DNA from 4 places in the Sphingomonas larreae genome. Region 3 is predicted to be linked to each of the others. Evidence: predicted binding sites of a transcription regulator. Region 3 holds the regulator's gene; each other region holds the start of a gene.
What was found. The regulator LexA, encoded in region 3, represses DNA repair genes until DNA is damaged. The targets are predictions, from matches to a motif close to GTTCCNCNCTTGTTCT.
Positions count from the first base shown of each region.

Region 1 (5,567 bases), on a different contig from region 3:
TTGGCGATCGCCTTGTCGCCAAGCCCGCGCTTGGGCGTGTTGACGATCCGCTCGAAGGCGAGGTCGTCGGCGGGCTGGTGGACGGTGCGCAGATAGGCGAGCGCGTCGCGGATCTCGGCGCGCTCGTAGAAGCGGAAGCCGCCGACGATGCGATAGGGCAGGCCGATTGCGATGAAGCGGTCCTCGAACTCGCGCGTCTGGTGCTGCGCGCGCACGAGGATGGCGACATGGTCGAGGCTGGTGCCGTCGCGCCGTGCCGCCTCAATCTCCTCGCCGACGCGGCGTGCTTCCTCGGGCCCGTCCCACACGCCGAGGACGCGCACCTTCTCGCCCGCGTCGAGCTCGGTCCAGAGCTCCTTGCCGAGACGCCCGCCGTTGTTGGCGATCACACCCGAGGCGGCGGCGAGGATATGCGGGGTGGAGCGGTAGTTCTGCTCGAGCCTGATCACCTTGGCGCCGGGGAAATCCTTCTCGAATTTGAGGATGTTCTCCACCTGGGCGCCGCGCCACGAGTAGATCGACTGGTCGTCGTCGCCGACGCAGCAGATGTTGCGGCGCTCCTGCGCGAGCAGCCGCAGCCAGAGATACTGGACCGAGTTGGTGTCCTGATATTCGTCCACCATGATGTAGCGGAAGCGCTGCTGATACTGCTCCAGCACCGAGCGCTCGCGCTTGAGGATCGTCAGCACGTGGAGCAGCAAATCGCCGAAATCGCACGCGTTTACCGCGCGCAGCCGGTCCTGGTACTGCTGATAGAGCTCGCCGCCGCGCCCGTTGCCGTAGCGCTCGCTCTCGCCCGCGTCGATTTCTGAGGGGGTGAGACCCTTGTTCTTCCACTCGTCGATCAGCCCGGCGAGGCTGCGCGCGGGAAAGCGCTTCTCGTCGAGGTCGGCCGCGACGATCAGCTGCTTGAGCAGGCGCAGCTGATCGTCGGTGTCGAGGATCGTGAAATTGCTCTGCAGCCCGACCAGCTCGGCGTGGCGGCGCAGCATCTTCGCGCCGATCGCGTGGAACGTGCCGAGCCACGGCATGCCTTCCACCGCATCGCCGACGAGGCGCCCGACCCGCTCGCGCATCTCGCGCGCGGCCTTGTTGGTGAAGGTGACGCTCAGGATCTCGGACGGGTAGGCCTTGCGCGTCCATAGCAGGTGCGCCAGCCGGGCGGTGAGCGCCGCAGTCTTGCCCGTACCAGCGCCGGCGAGGACGAGCACCGGCCCGTCGGTAGTAAGCACCGCGTCGCGCTGCGGCGGGTTGAGCCCGGCGAGATAGGGCGGGTCCTGGAGCAGGTTAGAGGCGTTCGTCACCCTCGAACAGGTAGAGAACGTCCCGCCCGCGGGCAAGCGCAACGGTTGCCAGCACATCCTGCCCATGAGAACATACCGGCAACATAAGTGAGTCGAGGAGGGCTGAGATGACGCAGTTAGGGACGAAGTCGAACACCGGGATCGCCGGCGGCTGCCACTGCGGTGCGATCCGCTACGAGGCGAGCGGAGTGCCCGAGCATCACGCGCTATGCCATTGCACCGATTGCCGCGGCTGGTCGGGGGCGCCATTGGTCGGATGGATCGCGTTTCGAGAAGATCAGGTGACCGTCACGGGTGAGCCGGCGACCTATCGCTCGTCCGAGCACGGCGAGCGGCAGTTCTGCCCGCTCTGCGGCACCGGGCTGTTCTACCGAAATGCAGTGGCGCTGCCGGGGATCGTCGACATCCAGTCCGGTACGCTCGACGACCCTGCGGCGCAGGCGCCCGGTGCGCAGATCATGGTCAAAGAGCGATTGCCCTGGACGGGCGACATCGCCGCGCTGCCCGCCTTCGCGACCTATCCCGGCATGGACTGAGTCGCGTCGGTCCCGACGCGGCAAGATGCCGAGTCAACACGGGTTATTGTCCCAGGACGGATCGGCGTGGGTTCACGGGTCGTCAGGGGGAGTGTGGCGCCAGCAACTTGCGTCATCAAAGTGTCACCGTTCGGGACGATGGCGAGCACACCATGGCAACCAACGTCCTCGCGGCGCGTGATCCGTCGTCGCCTGTCGCCTCGCGCCGGTTCGACGCCCCGCTCCACCCGGGCGCGCGGCTCATGTTCGCGGCATTCGCGGTGGTGGGGCTGCTGTACGCCGGCATCAGCATCGTCATCGACACCCAGCAGGTGGGCGAGCAGCTCGCGCTCGGCGTGTTCCTGTTCCTCGGCCTGGCACTGTTGATCGCGCTGGGGTTCGAGTTCGTCAACGGCTTCCACGACACCGCCAATGCGGTGGCGACGGTGATCTATACCAATTCGATGCCGGCCAATCTCGCGGTGATGTGGTCGGGGTTCTTCAACTTCCTCGGTGTGCTGCTGTCATCGGGCGCGGTCGCCTATTCGATCATCACGCTGCTGCCGGTCGACCTGATTCTCAACGTCGGTTCGGGGGCGGGCTTCGCGATGATCTTCGCGCTGCTGCTCGCGGCGGTGATCTGGAATCTCGCCACCTGGTATGTCGGCCTGCCTAACAGTTCGAGCCACACGTTGATCGGTTCGGTGCTCGGCGTCGGGCTCGCCAATCAGCTGCTCACCTCGGGCGCTGGCGGCACCGCGGGAGTCGACTGGAGCCAGGCGGTCAAGGTGCTTACCGGCCTGTGGATGGCGCCGCTGATCGGCTTTTCCGCCGCGGCGCTGCTGCTGCTGGTGCTGCGCTTCGTCGCGCGCTCGCCGCGGCTGTTGCAGGCGCCCGAGAACGACGCGCCGCCGCCGCGCGGCATCCGCGCGCTGCTGATCTTCACCTGCACTGCGGTGTCGTTCAGCCACGGCTCGAACGACGGTCAGAAGGGCATGGGGCTGATCATGCTGATCCTGATCGGCTGCGCGCCGACCGCTTACGCGCTCAATCGCACCCTGCCGGCGAGCGAGACCCCGGCGTTCGTCCGCAGCGCCGCGGGCGCCACCGCCACGCTGGAGCGTCATGGCGCGGCGCACGTGCCGCTCGAGCGCGCGCGCCCGCTGCTGAAGGACGCACTCGAGCGGCGTCAGATCGTATCGCCGCAGGTCTATGGCGCGGTGGTGGCGGTGTCGCGCGATCTGTCGCGGCGCGTCGCGGACTATGGTGCGCTCAGCAACGTGCCCGCCCAGGCTGCGCCCAACGTGCGCAACGACATGTATCTCGTGCTCGACGCCACGCGAATGATCGTGGCGGCTCCCAAGGCCGGCATCACGGACGCGGAGGAGGCGGGGCTCACCGACTATCAGAAGCGGCTGGAGCGCGGGACCCGCTTCATTCCGCTGTGGGTGAAGATCGCGGTCGCGATCGCGCTCGGCTTGGGCACGATGATCGGCTGGAAACGGATCGTCGTCACCGTCGGCGAGAAGATCGGCAAGCAGCACATGACCTATGGCATGGGCGCTTCCGCCGAGCTGGTCGCGGCGGGCACGATCCTCGCGGCCGATCGCTTCGGTCTGCCGGTGTCGACCACGCACATCCTCTCCTCCGGCGTGGCCGGCGCCTCGGTGGCGAGCGGACAGGGGTTGCAGCGCCGGACCTTGATCCAGCTCGCCGCGGCATGGCTGCTGACGCTGCCGGTGGCGATGGCGCTGTCGGGTCTGCTCTACTGGATGTTGCGCGCGCTGGTGCGGACCGCCGGCCTTTCCTGAACGTAGATTGCCGCGCGGACGAAACAGCGGCCAGCGTCTCATCCGCTTGCGGTGAACCATGCTCCGGCGAACGTCGGAGCACGCGGGCGGGCCAATCAGAATGGTGCGACGAGACCGGCAAGCCGGCAGGATCCGGAAAAGCCGGGGCGGCCCGACGAGCCGCCCCGTAGTCCAGGGAAGGACCGGACGAGGGGGATGGTCCGGTCACGACGACGCCACACAGGGGGAGCGGCGCCGTCATCCTCTTCGTAGCGCCGCGATATTGCTGCGATGTGTCGGCCGGCGAGCCTTTCATGACCGCGCCGCGACTTTTTTTCCGTTGACGCGGGCGCGACCCGGGCTCGATGAACGCCGCCATGTCCGCGTCCTCGCCAGCGACCGCGTCGCACCGCCGCATCCTGCTCGCCAGCCTGGTCGGCACCTCGGTCGAATTCTACGACTTCTACATCTACGCCACCGCCGCCTCTCTGGTATTCGGACCACTGTTTTTCCCGGCGGGCGACCCGGCGATCGAGTTGCTCGCGGCTTATGGCAGTCTCGCGGTCGCGTTCTTCGCGCGCCCGGTCGGCGCCTGGGCGTTCGGTCACTACGGTGACCGGGTCGGGCGCAAGTCGACGCTGATCGCCAGCCTGCTGCTGATGGGCGGGTCGACCATGGCGATCGCGTTCCTGCCCACCTACGCGCAGGCGGGCTATGTCGCGCCCGCGCTGCTCTGCCTGCTGCGCTTCGGCCAGGGTTTCGGGCTTGGCGGTGAGTGGGGCGGGGCGGCCCTGCTCGCGGTGGAAAATGCACCGCCGCACCGACGCGGCCGCTACGGCATGGTGCCGCAGCTCGGCGCGCCGGTCGGGTTCATCGCCGCCAATGGGCTGTTCCTGCTGCTCGGCGCGACGATGGGGCGCGACGCCTTCATGGCTTGGGGCTGGCGTCTCCCGTTCCTGCTCTCCTCTGTGCTGATCGCGCTGGGATTGTGGGTGCGGCTGACGATCGCGGAGACGCCCGCCTTCGCGCGGATGATCGAGGAGGGGCCCCCGCCCGCGGTGCCGATGGGCGAACTGCTGCGGCACCACTGGCGCGCGACGCTTGGCGGCACGCTCGGCGCGGTGGCCTGTTTCGCGGTCTATTATGTCGCGACCGCCTTCGCGCTGGGGTATGCGGTAACGCGCGGGTTCGACCGACAGCTGTTCCTTGCGCTCCAGCTCGGCGCCATCCTGTTCATGGCGCTCGGGATTGCGCTGTCGGGCGAGTGGAGCGACCGGCGCTCGCCCGGGCATGTGCTCCGCTGGGGATGCGTGGGGGCGGTGATTGCGGGATGTGCGCTGGTGCCGGGGCTCGGCTCGGGCGCGCCCGCGGCGGTGTTCGCCACGCTTGCCTTCGCGCTGTTCGTGATGGGCTTCGTCTACGGCCCGCTCGGCGCCTGGCTGCCCGGCCTGTTCCCGGCGCGGGTGCGCTACACCGGGGTGAGCCTTGCCTTCAACATGGCGGGGATCATCGGCGGCGGGCTCACCCCGGTGGCGGCGCAGACGCTCGCGCAGCATGGCGGACTGGCGCCCGTCGGCGCGTATCTCGCCGCGATGTCGCTGCTCAGTCTGGTCGCGCTGCTGGTGATGCGCCCGGCGCGCCACGTTGACGCGGTGCCGGTCGAGGGACCGTGAGCACGCGTCAGGCGAGCCGCAGCAGCGTGATCTGCGCGCGACCGTAAACCCGCTCCACCACCGTCTCGAACCCGCTCGCCGCGACCGTTTCACCGCGTGCGGTCTCGATCGAGACCCAGGTGGCCGCGCCGATCCAGCCGAGCCGCGCGAGCTTGTCCGCCGCCACCGCGCCTGCGCCGGTGCCGTAGGGCGGGTCCATCATCAACAGGTCGAGCGCGGCGGTGGCAGGGCCGAGCGCCAGCACCGAGCCGGGGCGCACGTCGGCTCCCGTCGCGCCCAGCTTGG
Region 1 covers NZ_JBLFFI010000003.1:522,221-527,787, reverse strand. Annotated here, with positions in the region: gene ACMGDM_RS14040 (ATP-dependent helicase) at 1-1,304, opposite strand, end outside; gene ACMGDM_RS14035 (GFA family protein) at 1,412-1,840, shown strand; gene ACMGDM_RS14030 (inorganic phosphate transporter) at 1,993-3,630, shown strand; gene ACMGDM_RS14025 (MFS transporter) at 3,987-5,282, shown strand; gene rsmD (16S rRNA (guanine(966)-N(2))-methyltransferase RsmD) at 5,290-5,567, opposite strand, start outside.
Region 1: ACMGDM_RS14040 (ATP-dependent helicase) is a predicted target of LexA. The motif match lies at 1,308-1,323, and genes of this name have one in related genera.

Region 2 (5,567 bases), on a different contig from region 3:
TGGTCGGCTGGCTAAGCTATCGCGCGATGCGGAAGCACGAGCGATGACTCCCAAGTCGCAGCGGATGACGCTGGTGGCACTCGGTGCGGTCGCGCTCGCCGCGGCGGCGCTGCTGGCATTGTCCGGCCTGCGTAGCCAGGCCGCCTTCTTCTATGCACCGAGCGACGTGCGCGGCGCGCCACCCGCGCCGGACAAAGCGGTGCGGCTCGGCGGGATGGTGGAGCGCGGTTCGCTTCGGCGCGCGCAGGACGGCGTGTCGCTCAGCTTCACCGTTACCGACGGCAAGTCGACCACGCCGGTGCGGTTCAGCGGCATTGCGCCCGACCTGTTCCGCGAGGGTTCGGGCGTCGTGGCGGAGGGACATTTCAACCCGGACGCCTCCTTCACCGCGACCAATCTGCTGGCCAAGCACGACGAGAAATACATGCCGCCGCAGATGGCGAGGAAGATGCACGAGACCCGCACGCTGGAGCCGCGCTGATGGGCTTTGTCGTGCTGCTGATCCTGGCCGCACTCGCCTTTGGCACGCTCGCGCTCCTACGCGCCGAGCGCGCACTCTGGACGCTGCTCGCCGCGGCTTTGTGTCTGGGCGGCGCGGGCTACGCATGGCAGGGATCGCCGACGCTTGCGGCGGCTCCGGTGCGGCCGCGCATGACCAGCGCCACGATCGAACCGGAGGAGATCGCGCTGCGGGATAGTCTCCTCGGCCGCTATACCACCGACACCGCCTATCTCGTCGCGGCAGATGCGATGACCCGCAGCGGCAACAGCGGTGCGGCGGCGCGCGTCGTGCTCGGCGGCCTCTCCAAACTTCCTCAAAGCTTCATCCTGTGGACCTGGGCCGGTGTCACGCTGGCGGCCGAGGCGGGTGATCGCCTGTCCCCGCCGGCGCTGCTTGCGTTCCGCCAGGCGGCGCGGCTCGCGCCCGAGCATCCGGCGCCGCCTTATTATCTCGGTATGGCTTATCTGAAGGCGGGACAACTGCCGCAGGCACGCGCCTGCTGGGTACGCGCGATCCGCTTGTCCGCGACGGGCACGGATTACCAGCGCGAGCTGGTGCGCCGTTTGATCGTACTCGATCAGTTCATCGCCGCAGGCGGACCGTCGGGTCGCTGATCCGGTCGCGTGGCCGGCGGCGTCCCGACGGTCTGGGGTGGCGGAGCGATCAGTCCGCCGATTTGCCGCGCCCGGTCTGCTCCTGCAGCGAGTCGATCCGCTTCGAAGCGTCCGCCTTGCTCAGCCCGTCGTCGAACGCCTCGCCGGCCTCTTCGCTGAGCGTTTTGAGGTAGCTGGCCTGCGCGCCGGTCATCGGTTCATCGCCCGTGGTCCAATCATCCGGATCCTTCTCCGCGTTCGAGAACGGGTGGCTCTTGGGATTGTCTTCGCTCATCATCATATCCTTCCGGTGGCGACAACCATTTCGTTCGATCTCTGTTCCGCGTTGCCGACCTCGGGTGCGCGTGCTAGGCGCGGCGCTACCATGGGTAGACACGCGGGCGACGCCTTGAGCACGGTCGGGAACGCATGAGCGTGAACACCGACGACCCGGCGGTCCGCGCGCAGACCTCCGGTCATCATCATCATCGCGAAGGGAACGGCGGGCTTGCCCGCCTCGCGCTCGGCGCGATCGGCGTGGTGTATGGCGACATCGGCACCAGCCCGTTGTACGCGATGAAGGAGGTGTTCGTCGGACACCATCCGCTCGCGGTCGATCCGCTGCATATCTTTGGTGTGATCAGCCTGGTGTTCTGGTCGCTCATGCTGATCGTGACGCTGAAATATGTGCTGATCATCCTGCGCGCGGACAATAACGGGGAGGGCGGCAGCCTTGCGCTGCTTGCGCTGATCCAGCGGCGATCGGGGGCAGGGAAGCGCTGGGGACCGAGCCTCGTCATTCTCGGGGTGCTCGCCACCGCCTTGTTCTTCGGCGATTGCATGATCACTCCGGCGATCTCGGTCCTCTCTGCGGTGGAGGGGCTCGCGACGGTCGAGCAGGGGTTCGATTCGTTCGTGCTGCCGATTGCGGTGACGATCCTCATCGCGCTCTTCTATATGCAGTCGATCGGGACGGAGAAGGTCGGACGGCTGTTCGGGCCGATCATGCTGGTCTATTTCATCGTGCTGGCGGTGATGGGCGGCATCCATATCATCGCTCGGCCCGACATCTTCTATGCGCTCAACCCGATGTACGCGGTGCGCTTCGCCGCCAACGACGGCCAGCTTGCGTTTCTCGCGCTCGGCTCGGTGGTGCTCGCGGTGACCGGAGCGGAAGCGCTTTACGCTGACATGGGGCATTTCGGGCGCAAGCCGATCTCCTATGCGTGGCTCGGCTTCGTCCTGCCTGCGCTGATGATCAACTATCTCGGCCAGGGCGCCTTGCTGCTGGAGCAGCCCGCCGCGGCGGAGAACCCCTTCTTCCTCATGGCACCCGAGAGCTGGCGGCTGTGGCTGGTGATCCTCGCGACGATGGCGACCGTGATCGCAAGCCAGGCGGTGATCACCGGTGCCTATTCGGTGGTGCAACAGGCGGTACAGCTTGGGCTGATGCCGCGGATCCGCATCACCCATACCAGCGCGTCCGAGGCGGGGCAGATCTACATTCCTGCCGCCAATTGGGCGCTGATGGTCATGGTGCTGCTGCTGGTGTTCGGCTTTGGCGAGTCGTCGAATCTCGCGGCGGCATACGGCATCGCTGTGACGGGAACGATGTTCATCTCCACCTGCATGGTGGGCGTGCTGATCCGGCGCGTCTGGCACTGGCCGATCTGGGCGACCGCGCTGTTCGAGATCACCTTCCTGTCGATCGATGGCCTGTATTTCGCATCCAACCTCACCAAGGTGCCCGATGGCGGCTGGTTCCCGCTGCTGGTCGCGGTGATCGTCTTCGTGCTGCTCACCACTTGGTCGCAAGGGCGCAAGCTGATGCTCGAGCGGATGCGCGAGGCGGCGATGCCGATCAAGATCTTCATCGACTCGGCCGCGACCTCGGCAACGCGCGTGCCCGGGACGGCGGTGTTCATGACCTCCACCCCTGAAGGCGTGCCGCACGCGCTTCTGCACAATCTCAAGCACAATCGTGTTCTGCACGACCGCGTGATCCTGTTGACGGTACGGGTGACCGACATGCCCTATTTCCCCGAGGACGACCGCTTCCTCCACGAGGATCTGGGGCAGGGCTTCCACCGTGTGGTGCTGCGCTATGGCTTCATGGAGGAGCCAGACGTGCCCGCGCATCTGCGCTCCTATGACGGTTGCGGCGCCGAGTTCCGGATGATGGACACCAGCTTCTTCCTCAGCCGCCAGACTTTGCTCGCTTCGGATCGGCCGGGAATGGCGATCTGGCGCGAGAAACTGTTCAGCTGGATGTTGCGCAATGCGGAGAGCGCAATGGAATTTTTCCGGCTGCCGACCAATCGCGTGGTCGAGCTCGGCAGTCAGATCGAGATTTGACCGACCTTGCCGCCCCGACGGCCGCGCCTGTCATCGTGACGGCGCTGTTCGGTGCGTCGGACCAGGCATTTTTCGACGCGCAGCGACAGGCCTATTTTCCACCCGAGCGCAATCAGCTCGCCGCGCACCTGACGCTGTTCCATCATCTGCCGCCGTCATGCGCGCCGGAGCTGCGTCAGCAGCTGCAGCACGAGACCCGCGGCGTCGCCGCGCCGCAGGCGCGACTGGCGGGAGTGATCTCGCTGGGGCGCGGCGTGGCGTATCGCATCGAGAGCGCGGCGCTGGAGGCGATCAGGGCACGGCTGGTAGAGACCTTTCATGGACTGCTCACCCCGCAAGATCAGGCGGGCTGGCGCGCCCATGTCACGGTGCAGAACAAGGTCACGCCCGCTGAGGCCCGCGCGCTGCTGGACCGGCTGCGCGGCGAGCTGGTCGAAAGCCCCGTGGCGATCGCGGGGCTCGGCGCCTATTGGTATCGCGGCGGGCCCTGGGAGCCGCTTTCGCGTCATCTTTTCGCGCGGTGAGCGCCGAGTGCCGGCAGAAGAGTGCGGCCCCGTCCCACGGTAGCGCTCGCGCCAGCCACAGTTTCTCTGCCTCCTGTACTTGCTTCCTTGCGAGAACCGGCGCGTCCAAGATGACCGAAGTTTAACGCAACGCGCGAGCGCCGCACCCGTATGTACTGGGTCGTACTATTCGGAGGCTGTCATGCGGTTGGTAACTCTGCTCGCTCTCCCGCTCCTCCTTGCCACCGTCTCGCCCGCCTTTGCCAAGGGATGTATCCGCGGCGTAGCGGCTGGCGCGGTGGCGTGGCATTTCGTCGGCAAGGGACATGCGGTGCTCGGTGCCGCCGCTGGCTGCGCAACCGCGCACCACCATTATGCGAGACAGGCGCGTGCCCAGAAAGCCGCGACAACGGCGCCGCACCGCTGAGATCGTAAGGCTTAATCGTGTGGTCGTCGTTGCCCGCAGCCGGCGTACCCCGTCCCGTGAAGGAATCGCCTCACCAAAATGGCAGTGGCGCGACCTACACCGAACAGCCATCTCTCGAGCGTGCGCTCTTCTAACGACAACAGCCTGGAGCAGACGGCTGCTGCCCTTATTACGCAGCACGGTGCGCGAGTCCGGCAACATATCGTCGATCAGATCCTCGCGGCTATCCGAATGAGCGACCTTGACGCTGCAAAGCGATGGGACGAGGTTGGGCAGGCCGTCGACCGCAAGCTAGCGGCCTAGGCCTCCACCGCACGGGCGCGCGGCGCCAAGCAAACCTGACCAGTTCGGGGAGCCGGAAGATCGCGCCTGAAGGCCAAGACGGCATCGACCAGCCTCGAACCCGCGTATCCATTCCTCGCGCTCGCTCGACGAAAGGTCTGACATGTAAGGGCATTCTTCTACACAGCCCTGCGGCTTTAACCCGGTAAGCCGACCCTGGTTATAAGGGTTCAACAGCATCTTACTCCCCCAGCGTTCTTTCGGTGCCCTCCATCTAAGGATGTTAGGGCTAACATCCTTACCAAAGCGTTAAGGATTACGAACGCGCAGCGGTGAGTGACTCCTAAACTCGCGGTTCTCCCGCAGCGGCTTGATCTCTGCAGCGACGAGTCCGAGCTTAAAGCATGCCTGACGACTCGCCTTGAATCACGACTGAGGGGTTAGCCACGTTGAAGTGAGTGCGCTCCTGATGGATCTGCTCGATGCACAGGAGAGATGCCAACGATCCTTACGCTTCTTTTTCTCGCAGCCGCATCTCAGGCTGGGCACGAGAGCCCCGCTTCTTCAGGCCGACCCGCCGGCGGGAAGGTGACCTGCCGCCGCATCCCACCGTATCTCAGCCACATCGTCGAGCGTAAGTGCGTGAATGAGGCGGGCTGGGCGGCTTGGCAGCGAGCAGTCGACGGACAGCCTGGTGGGCACATGACTCCGTCCAACTCAGGACGATTCGGTGTGCCACTCAGTGCAGTTCGAGGTGGTCAAACCCGCCGCTAGCGTTAGCGGGGTGCAGCTAAGCTACTCCGTCGATGCCTCCGCGCCGCGTACAATTGAGTAGAACGAGAGCGCGGCCAATATGCTGAGCAGTAGGATGCAGGCTCCGACGCTTATCAGTAGCCTCGCCAGCA
Region 2 covers NZ_JBLFFI010000003.1:425,826-431,392, reverse strand. Annotated here, with positions in the region: gene ccmE (cytochrome c maturation protein CcmE) at 44-481, shown strand; gene ACMGDM_RS13580 (tetratricopeptide repeat protein) at 481-1,116, shown strand; gene ACMGDM_RS13575 (DUF3072 domain-containing protein) at 1,166-1,393, opposite strand; gene ACMGDM_RS13570 (potassium transporter Kup) at 1,531-3,450, shown strand; gene ACMGDM_RS13565 (2'-5' RNA ligase family protein) at 3,486-3,974, shown strand; gene ACMGDM_RS13560 (hypothetical protein) at 4,156-4,380, shown strand.
Region 2: ACMGDM_RS13575 (DUF3072 domain-containing protein) is a predicted target of LexA. The motif match lies at 1,423-1,438, and genes of this name have one in related genera.

Region 3 (5,567 bases):
CGCCGACGCGATCCTGCTGATCGTCGCCGTGCTGGACGACTCACTGCTCGCCGAGTGCGAGGCCGCGGCGCTCGAACAGGGGCTCGACGTGCTGGTCGAGGTGCATGACGCCGCCGAGCTCGAGCGTGCGGCACGGCTGCGCTCGCGGCTGATCGGCGTCAACAACCGCGACCTGCGCACCTTCGAGGTCGATGTCCGCCGAACCGAGCAACTCGCCGCCCTCGCGCCAGCGGGGACGCTGCTGGTGGCGGAGAGCGGGCTCACCACCCGCGCCGACCTGGACTCGCTTGCAGCGCACGATGTGCATTGCTTCCTGATCGGTGAGGCGCTGATGCGGCAGCACGACGTCGCCGCGGCGACGCGCCTGCTGGTCGGCTGACGTGAGCGGGCTGACTCACCTCGACGACGCCGGCGCCGCGCATATGGTCGACGTCAGCGCCAAGCAGCCGACCCGTCGGGAGGCGGTGGCGACCGGCCGGATCACGATGAGCGACGCCGCGGTCACCGCGATCCGTGCCGGGGCGGTCGCCAAAGGCGACGTACTGGCGGTTGCACGCGTGGCGGGGATCATGGCGGCGAAGCGCACCAGCGACCTCGTGCCGCTTTGCCACCCGCTCCCGCTCAGCCGCGTCGCGCTCGACCTCGACCTCGACGCGACTGGGGTGATCGCCACCGCCACCGTGGCGACGGATGGCAAGACCGGGGTGGAAATGGAGGCTCTCACCGCGGTGTCGGTGGCGCTGCTGACCGTTTACGACATGGCCAAGGCGCTCGACAAACGGATGATGATCGACGGCGTCCGGCTGATCGAGAAGCGCGGCGGCCGCTCGGGCGATTGGCGCGCCTGATGGCCGGGTTGCTGCCGGTCGAGGAAGCGCAGGCGCGCGTGCTTGCTTTGGGCACGCCGGTCGAAAAGGTGGAGGTGCCGATCGGCGAGGCGCTCGGCCGTTGGGCCGCCGAGCCCGTGCGCGCGCGCCGCACCCAGCCCGCGCACGACGTCTCGGCGATGGACGGCTATGCATTGCGCTTCGCCGATCTAGGCGGGTCGCTGCACGTGATCGGCGAGAGCGCGGCGGGAGCGCCGTTCGCGGGGACGCTTGCTGAGGGCGAAGCGGTGCGGATCTTCACCGGCGCGGTGATGCCGGTGGGCAGCGACACGGTGCTGGTCCAGGAAGAGGCGCACCGCGACGGCGAGCGCGTGACGCTCCATGGTGAGGGCCCGGCACATCGCGGCCGCAACGTGCGCCCGCGCGGGCTCGACTTCGCCGAAGGCGACGAGCTGGTCGCGCGCGGCGAACGCTTCACCGCGGCGCGGCTCGCGGTGGCGGCGACCGGCGGCGTCGGTCGCGTGACGGTCGCGCGGGCGGTGCGCGTCGCGCTCGCGGCGACGGGCGACGAACTGGTGGAGCCGGGCACGCCGGGCGACGCCCTTCCCGAGTCCAACCGCCTGCTGCTGCGCGCCCTGCTCGCCGACATGGGGGTCGAGATCGTCGATCTGGGTATCCTGCCCGACCGGCTCGACCGGCTCACCGCCGCCTTCACCGCGGTCGACGCCGACGTGCTCGTCACGACGGGCGGCGCGTCGGTCGGCGACCATGATCTCGTCCGCCCCGCGCTTGCCGCGGCAGGGGTGACGCTCGACTTCTGGCGTATCGCGCTGCGGCCGGGCAAGCCGATGCTGGCGGGGCGCCGCGGTCGGCTCGCGATTGTGGGTCTGCCCGGCAACCCCGTGTCCGCGTTCGTCACCGCGCTCTTGTTCGTGCGCCCGCTCGTCGCCCACCTCGCCGGCGCGGCGCAGCCCTTCCCCGTCGCCACCAGCGCACTGCTCGGCGAGGACCTTCCGGTCAACGGCGAGCGCACGGACTATTTGCGCGCCGAGCTGCGCGACGGCCGCGTCTATGCCTCGACCATCCAGGATAGTTCGATGCTGCGCACGTTGGCACGTTCGACCTGCCTGATTGTGCGTGCGCCACAGGCTCCCGCGGCGCACGCCGGCGACTCGGCGGAAATCCTCACGATCGCTTGACGCACCTGCACATGTTCCATAAAGGTTCCTTATCCGTTCGCGATGGAGGAATGTGGACATGCTGACGCGCAAACAGCACGAGCTGATCTGCTTCATCGAGGATCGGCTCGCCGAGAGCGGCGTGTCGCCCTCGTTCGAGGAGATGAAGGACGCGCTCGAGCTGAAGAGCAAGTCGGGTGTCCACCGGCTGATCAGCGCGCTGGAAGAGCGCGGCTACCTGCGTCGCCTGCCCAATCGCGCCCGCGCGCTGGAGGTGCTCAAGGCGCCCGAGCGTGGAGAGCCGAAGCGCGCGGCAACGCCGTCGCGGCGTGCCCCTGCCGAGCCGGTGGCGCCTGCCAACGATATCGTCGAGATCCCACTGCACGGCCGGATCGCGGCGGGTGTTCCGATCGAGGCATTCGAGGGTGCGACCACCCTCCCCGTTCCCGCTGCGCTGCTCGGCAGCGGCGAGCATTTTGCGCTCGAGGTCGCCGGTGACTCGATGGTGGACGCCGCCATCCTGGACGGCGACTATGCGCTGATCCGCCGCCAGGAGGTGGCCCGCGACGGCGAGATCGTCGTCGCGCTGATCGACGAGAGCGAGGCGACGCTGAAATATTTCCGGCGCGAGGGGGCAATGATCCGGCTCGATCCGGCGAACCGCTCCTACGATCCGCAGCGTTATTCGCCAACCCAGGTGCGGGTGCAGGGAAAATTGGCGGGGATCCTTCGCCGCTACGATTGACGGAGTTCTCGTCGGCGGGCCTCGTGTAACGCCTTCGAACGGCTTCCGCGCGGCGCTCGGCGCGTCTGGAGAAGTTGACCGCGCGATCGCCGGAACAGGGCGCGTCAGGAGGTGGCGTCGACCTGCCCCGCCTGAACGTCATACGTCTTGCTACCGTGGCGGGACGGGTGCGGTGATCCAAGGGTGCGTGTCGCCGGGGGTGCGGACCGTCACCACCCGATCGTTCGCGAAGGTGACAGCCACGCCGCCGGTCCGTGCGAGCGCGTCGCGGTCGAGCGTCAGCCAGCGCGCGCGACACGCCCGCGGCACGCGGCGCTCGCTTACAACCACGTCGGCGCTGGCGCAGAGGGGCGCGAGGCGCGCGGTGGATACGTAATAGCCGCTGCGGGTCGCCAGCACGCGGCGCCAGCGAGGGCCGACCCGGCGCTGCCACCAGCACAGATCGCGATTGCAGCGGGCCTCCCGGGACTCGCTGAGCAATCCCGGCACGCCGTCGAGGCCGCCGTTCTGTGCCAGCACGTCGCGAACATAGCCGCCGCTGCGATCGCGCAGCAGCGCCAGGCCGCCGTCTGCCTGGCGTAGCGCGAGATGGCGCCCGTCGCCGGTGACGAGCAGGTCGGGCGGCGGGGTCGCGAGCGTCCAGGCGGCGCCGAGCAGCCATGGTGCCACGCCGAGATAGCGCCACCGCGTTCGCCATAAGGCGAGCCATATGCCTCCTGTCACCATCATCGCGAACGCGCCCAACGGCATCGCCGGGACCGCGCGAACCGCGCCCGGCAGCGCGGCGACCGTGTGCGCGATCCACAGCAGCGCCGCGATCGCGCGACCGGCCAGCCACCAGGCCGGTGCACCCAGCGCTACGGCATCAAGCAGCAGCGCGAGCGCGACCGCTGGCATGATCGCGAAGGTGGTCAGCGGGATCGCGACGATATTGGCGACCGCGCCATAGGCACCGGCCTGGTGAAAGTAAAAGATCGCGATCGGCATCAGCGCCAGTTCCACCACCGCGCCGGTCAGCAGCAGCGAGGTGCCCTCGCGCGCCAGCTTGCGCGGCCATGGCTCGTCGCGCGCCATCAGCAATGTGCGAATGCGCGGGTGCTCGTGCAGCGCGACGATCGACGCCACCGCCGCGAACGACAGCTGGAAGCTCGGTCCCACCACGGCCTCGGGCCAGGCGGCGAGCACCACCAGCGCACCCATCGCGACCAGCCGCAGCGTCAGCGCCTCGCGCCCCAGCGCGAGGGCGGCGAGAACCATCAGCGCGGCGACGCAGCTCCGGATCGTCGGCACCTGCGAGCCGGTCAGCCAGGTATAGCCGATCGCGGCGATCGCCCCCGCCCCCGCGGCGACGAGCGGCAGCCGGCCGGTGAGCGCGAGCCGACGCGACAAGGCCAGCAGCCGCAGGACCGCGGTCATCACGATCCCGACCGTGGCGGTGATATGGAGGCCGCTGACCGAGAGCAGATGGGCCAGTCCGGCACGACGCATCGCCAGCGAATCGGCGTCGTCGATCGCGCCCATGTCACCGGTGACCAGCGCCGCCGCGATCCCGCCCCCGCTGCCCGGCAGCGCGGTCGTGATATGCGTGGTAAGGCGATCGCGCACCCCCGGTGTGCCAGCGGCGCCAGCATGGAGCGCGACCGGCACGAAGCCGCGCCCGCTCGCGCCGACCTGGTCGAACCACGCCGCGCGCGCCGCGTCATAGGCACCCGGCACCGCCGGGGGAGCGGGCGGCATCAACCGTGCCCGCAGCGTCAGCACCGCGCCCGGGCCCAGTGTCGTCGGCAGCGCGGTCTGCGGCAGGCTGACCCGCACGCGCACTGGCGCACGCCGCGGCGGCCGCGCCCAGCGCAGTTCGCGCAGCGTCACGCGGACCAGCCCGCGCGCGGGGAGCGGCTCGATCTTATCGATCGTGCCGGTCAGCCGCACCACCGCTGGTCGGTCGAGCGTCGGCGCCGCCACCCGCAGCGCCCGCGACCACGCCAGCGCATCCCCCGCCGCGACCGCCAGCGCAAGCGTCGCCACGAACGGCGCCGCACGCCCACCGCGCCACGCCGCCATCGCCAGCGCCGCCAGCCCGAGCGTCACCAGCAGGAGCGCGAGCCACTCGCGCCGCTCGGGCAGAACGAACCACAGCGCCGCGCCGCCTCCGAGCGCCACCGGCAACCATAGAAATAATTGATCGCGCTCCGCTTCCAGCCAGCGTTCCAAAGCGTTGCCGAGGCGGCACGCGATTTGATGCGGAAGAGAGGCTTTGCTAGGGGCGAACGCGGCCGATCGAGCCATCCGAACATCCAGCCTGGGAGCACGCGCGCTTGAGCGCAACCGACATCAACAAGGGCGAGGTCGTCACTCGTTTCGCTCCGTCACCGACGGGGTTCCTTCACCTGGGCGGCGCGCGCACCGCGCTGTTCAATCTCCTTTACGCGCGCCACCATGGCGGCACCTTCCGGCTGCGCATCGAGGATACCGACCGCGCGCGCTCGACCCAGCCAGCGATCGACGCGATCCTGAGCGGGATGCGCTGGCTCGGGCTCGATTGGGACGGCGAGGAAGTCTATCAGTTCGCGCGCGCCGATCGCCACGCCGCGGTGGCGCACCGGATGGTCGAGGCGGGACACGCTTATCGCTGCTATCTCACCAATGCCGAGCTGGAGGCGATGCGCGCCGCCGCGCAGGCGGCCAAACAGCCGCTGCGGATCCGCTCGCCGTGGCGTGACCGCACCGACTGGCCCGCGGACCAGAGCTATGTCGTCCGTCTGCGCGCGCCGACCGAGGGGGCGACGACCATCCACGATCGCGTCCAAGGCGAAGTGA
Region 3 covers NZ_JBLFFI010000002.1:584,323-589,889, reverse strand. Annotated here, with positions in the region: gene trpC (indole-3-glycerol phosphate synthase TrpC) at 1-379, shown strand, start outside; gene moaC (cyclic pyranopterin monophosphate synthase MoaC) at 381-848, shown strand; gene ACMGDM_RS11025 (molybdopterin molybdotransferase MoeA) at 848-2,026, shown strand; gene lexA (transcriptional repressor LexA) at 2,085-2,750, shown strand; gene ACMGDM_RS11015 (ComEC/Rec2 family competence protein) at 2,901-4,910, opposite strand; gene gltX (glutamate--tRNA ligase) at 5,066-5,567, shown strand, end outside.

Region 4 (5,567 bases), on a different contig from region 3:
AGGATCGTGCCGGGCGGCAGCGCGAAGCCGCGCAGCAGCTCGCGCGCGTCCATTTCGCCGCGCCCGGCGCGCTGGACGCGGAGCAGCCGGATCGCACCGGTGCCGCACGCCACCAGCAGCGCGTCGTCGAGCACCTCAGCGGGTGTCCCGTCGCCATGCTCGGCACGGGCGGCGCGGATCTTGATACGCTCGCCGGCGTGCTCGAAGAAGGCGCCGGGCGCGGGGTCGAAGGCGAGTATCTGGCGCTCGACCTGCGCGGCGGGCGCGGCGAAGTCGATGCGTGCCTCCTCCTTGCTGATCTTGGCGGCGTAGGTGACGCCCTCCTCGGGCTGCGGCATCGGGGGATAGGCGTCCGGGTCGGCGAGCACCTTCACCATCAGGCGCGCGCCCATCGCGGCCAACTCGGCGGTCAGCGCGCCCGCGCTTTTCCCCGCGCACGCGGTGCGATCCTCGAGCCGCACCGGCCCGGTGTCGAGCCCCGCCTCCATCTGCATGATGCCGACGCCCGTCTCGGCGTCGCCGGCAAGGATCGCACGCTGGATCGGCGCCGCGCCACGCCAGCGCGGCAGCAGCGAGCCATGGACGTTGAGGCATCCGAGCCGCGGGGCGTCGAGCACCGCGCGCGGCAGGATCAGGCCATAGGCTGCGACCACCGCCACGTCCGCGCCCAGCGATGCGAAGGCCGCCTGTGCCGTGGCGTCGCGCAGCGTCACCGGCGTCCGTACCGCCAGCCCGAGCGCCTCGGCGCGGCGCTGCACCGGTGAGGCGACCAGCTCGCGCCCGCGTCGCCCGCCCGGGCGCGGTGGCTGACTGTACACCGCGGCGACGTCGTGCTCGGCGTCCACCAAGGCGTCGAGCGTCGGCACCGCGAAGTCGGGGGTTCCCATGAAGATGATCCGCATGGCGCCAGCTCTCGACACGCTGGCGCGGCGCGACGCAACCCCCTATCTGTTCCGCATGGCTTCCCCCGAGATCGAGGCGCTGACCAACGCGCTGGCGCGGCTCCCCGGTTTCGGCCCGCGCTCGGCGCGCCGCGCGGTGCTCCACCTCGTCAAGAAGCGTGAGGGCGCGCTTGCGCCGCTGCGCTCGGCATTGGTGGCGGTGGAGGAGCGGCTGTCGACCTGTTCGAGCTGCGGCAACGTCGACACCACCGACCCGTGCGCGATCTGCGCCGACCCGCGCCGCGACGACCGCTCGCTCTGCGTCGTCGAGGACGTCGCCGATCTCTGGGCGCTGGAACGGTCGCGGCTGTTTCCGGGGCGTTTCCACGTGCTCGGCGGGCGGCTCTCCGCGCTGGAGGGGGTGCGGCCGGAGGACCTCGCGATCGAGCCGCTGCTCGCGCGCGTCGCGGCGGGCGGGGTGGACGAGGTAGTGCTGGCGATGAACGCCACGCTGGAGGGCCAGACCACCGCACATTATCTCGCCGAGCGGCTGGAGCGCTTCCCGGTGCGGCTGACCCAGCTGGCGCACGGCCTGCCGGTCGGCGGCGAGCTCGACTATCTCGACGAGGGCACGCTGGCGCAGGCGCTGCGCGCACGGCGGCCGGTGGCGTAAGCGCGCTCGCTTGACGCTTCTCCGGCGCGCCCCTAGCTCGCGCGCATGGCCATTCTTCCGATCGTAGAGGTACCCGACGCGCGGCTGCGCGAGACCTGCGCGCCCGTCGCCGAGGTGAACGACGAGGTGCGCGGCATCGTTGCCGACATGTTCGACACGATGTACGACGCGCACGGCATCGGGCTCGCCGCGATCCAGGTCGGCATTCTGCAGCGCATCGTCGTCATCGACCTGCAGGAGCGCGAACTGGAGGAGGGCGAGCCGCCCGAGGCCGCGCGCGCTCCCCAGGCCTTCATCAACCCCGAGATCAGCTGGGTGAGCGAGGAGCAGTCGAGCTACAACGAGGGCTGCCTGTCGATCCCCGAGCAATATGCCGAGGTGACCCGGCCCGAGCGCTGCCGCGTGACCTGGCTCGACACCGCGGGCGAGCGCCACGAGGCGGAGTTCGACGGGTTGATGTCGACCTGCATGCAGCATGAGATCGACCATCTCAACGGCGTGCTGTTTATCGACCATATCTCGCGGCTGAAGCGTGGGATGTTGCTGAAGAAGCTGGACAAACTCCGCCGCGGCGGGTGAGCGGAGGGTAGCCGGGTCGTCGTCTCACCCAGCCACGAGCGTCATCCTGAAACGAGTTCAGGATGACGGCGGTGGGTAGGTGAGGATAGCGCCGCCCGCGTCCGTGTTCCTGCGGACGCAGGAACCCGGGGCCGCCAGTGTCGGCGTCGCCGCTGGACACCCGCGTTCGCAGGAGCACGCCTCCGACCCATCTCGCGCTCCCGCACCCCGCGCTTGCGACCGCGCCCCCGTTCGATCTATGTTCCCGGTCATGACCGATCTCCTTCCCGTCGCGCTGATCGCGCTTGCGCTTGGCGTGCTCGCCGGTTGGCTGCTGACCCGCGCCGCGGCCGAGCGGATCCGCGCCGAGCGCGACGCGCAGGCTGAGCTGTTCCGCCGCGCCATCGCCGATCTCGCCGGCGCGGAGGAGCGCGCCCGCGCCGCCGAACCGCTCCGCGCCGAGCTCGCCCAGGCGCGCGACGAGCGCGAGGCGGCGCGGCTCGAGGTGGCGCGGCTCACCGCCGAGGGGCGCGCCGCCGAGCAGCGCATCGCCGACCTCAAGCTGGCCGCGGACGAGCTCAGCGCGCGCTTCCGCGACGCCGCGCAGACCGCGCTCACCGACGCGCAGAAGGCCTTCCTCGAGCGCGCCGAGGCGCGGCTACGGCAATCCGAGGAGCAGGCGGGGCAGGGGCTCAAGGCGCTGCTCCAGCCGGTCAACGATCGGCTCCAGCGCTATGAGGAGGGCGTCGCCAAGATCGAGGCGGAGCGACGCGACGCGTTCGGCCAGCTGCACGGCCAGATCGAGGCGATGCGCGCCGGGCAGGAGCGAGTCTCGGGCGAGGCGGCCAAATTGGTCAACGCGCTGCGCAACGCGCCCAAGGCGCGCGGGCGCTGGGGCGAGCAGCAGCTGCGCAACGTGCTCGAGTCGTGCGGGCTCGCCGAACACACCGACTTTCGGATGGAGGTCAGCGTCACCACGGACGACGGCGGGCGGCTGCGCCCCGATGCGATCGTCCGCGTGCCCGGTGGCAAGTCGTTGATCGTCGACGCGAAGGTGTCGCTCAACGCCTATCAGGACGCGTTCGGCGCGGTGGACGAGGCGGAGCGTCAGCTCGGTCTGGCCGCGCACGCCCAGTCGATGCGCGCGCACGTCAGCGCGCTCGGCGCCAAGGCCTATTGGACGCAGTTTGCGGATGCGCCCGAATATGTCGTGATGTTCGTGCCCGGCGAGCATTTCCTCTCCGCCGCGCTGGAGCACGACCCGACCTTGTGGGACTTCGCGTTCGATCGCCGCGTGCTGCTCGCGACGCCGACCAATCTGATCGCGATCGCGCGCACCGTCTCGGCGGTGTGGCGGCAGGAGAAACTGGCGCGCGAGGCGCAGGAGATCGGCGCGCTCGGCAAGGAATTGTACGCGCGGCTGACGACGATGGGCACGCACGTGGCGCGGTTGGGCAAGAATCTCGACACCGCCATGGGCGCCTACAACAGCTTCGTGGGAAGCCTGGAGAGCCAGGTGCTGACCAGCGCGCGGCGCTTCGAGGCGCTCAACGTCGACACCGGCAACAAGACCCTCGACCCGCTGCCGGTAGGCGAGCAGGCGGCGCGGCCGCTGACCAAGCTGGCGGTGTCGGAGGCGACGCTGGCGGAAGAGAAGGCCCCGGTCGTGGGCGCGCTGGAGGATGCGGCGGAATAGCCGCGCCGATGGAGCGTGAGACACCTTGCATGCCCGCGCTGCTGCCGCCCGCGCTCGCCGAGGCGCTCGCGGGGTACCGCTGGGCACGCGATACCGTCGGCGAGTCGGGCGGGGCGGTTTACCATCTTCGCGGCGCGGCGGGCGCTCCGGACTTGTACCTGAAGCACGGCGTCGGCTCGGTGGCGGATGAGATCACCGACGAGATGGCGCGGTTGATCTGGCTGGCGCCGCGCGTCCCAGTGCCAGTCCTGACCCACTTCACCCGCGACACCGACGCGGCTTGGCTCGTCACGCGCGCGCTGGGCGGCGAGACCGCCTATCAGCTGCTCAAGGCGGATTCGGAACAACGCGGCGTCGTGGTCGACGCGCTTGCCGATTTCCTCCGCCGGCTGCACGCGGTACCGCTCGCGGACTGTCCCTTCGCCGCCGATCATCATCACCGCCTGCGTAGGGCGCGCGAGCGGATTGACGCCGGGTTGGTCGAAGAGGACGACTTTGACGACGCGCGTCGCGGGTGGAGCGCCGAGCAGATATGGGCGGAGCTGGAGTCTTTGACCCCCTTCGCTGCCGAGCCGGTGGTGACCCACGGCGACTATTCGCTCGACAACCTCCTGCTGCGCGACGGATCGATGCTGGGCTGCATCGACGTCGGCCGCGCCGGCGTCGCTGACCGCTACCAGGATATTGCCATCCTCTGGAACTGCCTCGGCGAGTTCGATGGCGCGCTGCGGGAGCGCTTCCTCGATCGCTATGGCGCGCGTCCGCTCGATCGGCGCCGTCTCGACTTCCACCTGATGTTGGACGAATTGTTTTGACCGCGATGCCAAGGCCCGCGACCGTTCGCGCCGAGCCTGTCCTACGGGCACGATCGGCGGTTATCGGGAGAGGATGACCTCGCTCCCGTGTGGCCGCCACTTCTTAGGTTTGCCGCTATCCGGCAGAGGCGGCTCAGCGCTCGCGCCGGGCACGCTCCTCTCCGGTGTGCTTTTGACCGCGACTGCCGCCTTCCGCGCCCGCGACTCAACATCCACCACGGTGACGAACCGCGCCACTGACTCAACATTCTCAACATTCGCGCGCCGGCATCCGCCACGTCAGTCACTTGCGGTGCTGCGCCAGCACCTCATAGGCCATCACCGCGGTCGCCACCGCGGCGTTGAGGCTGTCCGCCTTGCCCAGCATCGGCAGCTTGACCAGCAGGTCGCACTCGCGCTCGTAAGCCTCCGGCAATCCCTGTGCCTCGTTGCCGGTGAGCAGGAAGGTCGGCGCCGCATATCGCGCCTCGCGATAACCCTGCTCGGTCTGGAGGCTCAGCCCGACCAATTGCCCCGCGCCGCCGCGCAGCCATGCCAGGAAGTCGCCCCAGGGCGCGCGCGCGATCGGCACGGTGAACAGCGCCCCCATGCTGGCGCGCACCGCCTCGGTGGAGAAGGGGTCGACGCACTCGTCGATCAGGATCAACCCGCCCGCGCCGACCGCGTCGCCGGTACGCAGGATCGTGCCGAGATTGCCGGGATCGCGCAGCCGCTCCGCCACCAGCCAGATCGACGCGGCGTGGCGGTCGAGCGCGGCGAGCGGCGTCTCGAACGTCTCGAACACGCCCACCACCGCCTGTGGATTGTCCTTGCCCGACAGCTTGGCGAGGATGTCGGGGATGGTCTCGATCGCCTCGCCGCCGCGCGCCTCGACCGCGTGGACCAGCGCGAGCACCAGCGGGTGGCGCGCGCTCGCGGCGGCGTAGAAGAGGTACACCGGCACA
Region 4 covers NZ_JBLFFI010000003.1:545,932-551,498, reverse strand. Annotated here, with positions in the region: gene fmt (methionyl-tRNA formyltransferase) at 1-902, opposite strand, end outside; gene recR (recombination mediator RecR) at 958-1,554, shown strand; gene def (peptide deformylase) at 1,600-2,133, shown strand; gene ACMGDM_RS14145 (DNA recombination protein RmuC) at 2,384-3,808, shown strand; gene ACMGDM_RS14140 (APH(3')-I family aminoglycoside O-phosphotransferase) at 3,817-4,623, shown strand; gene ACMGDM_RS14135 (TrmH family RNA methyltransferase) at 4,907-5,567, opposite strand, start outside.
Region 4: ACMGDM_RS14145 (DNA recombination protein RmuC) is a predicted target of LexA. The motif match lies at 2,363-2,378, and genes of this name have one in related genera.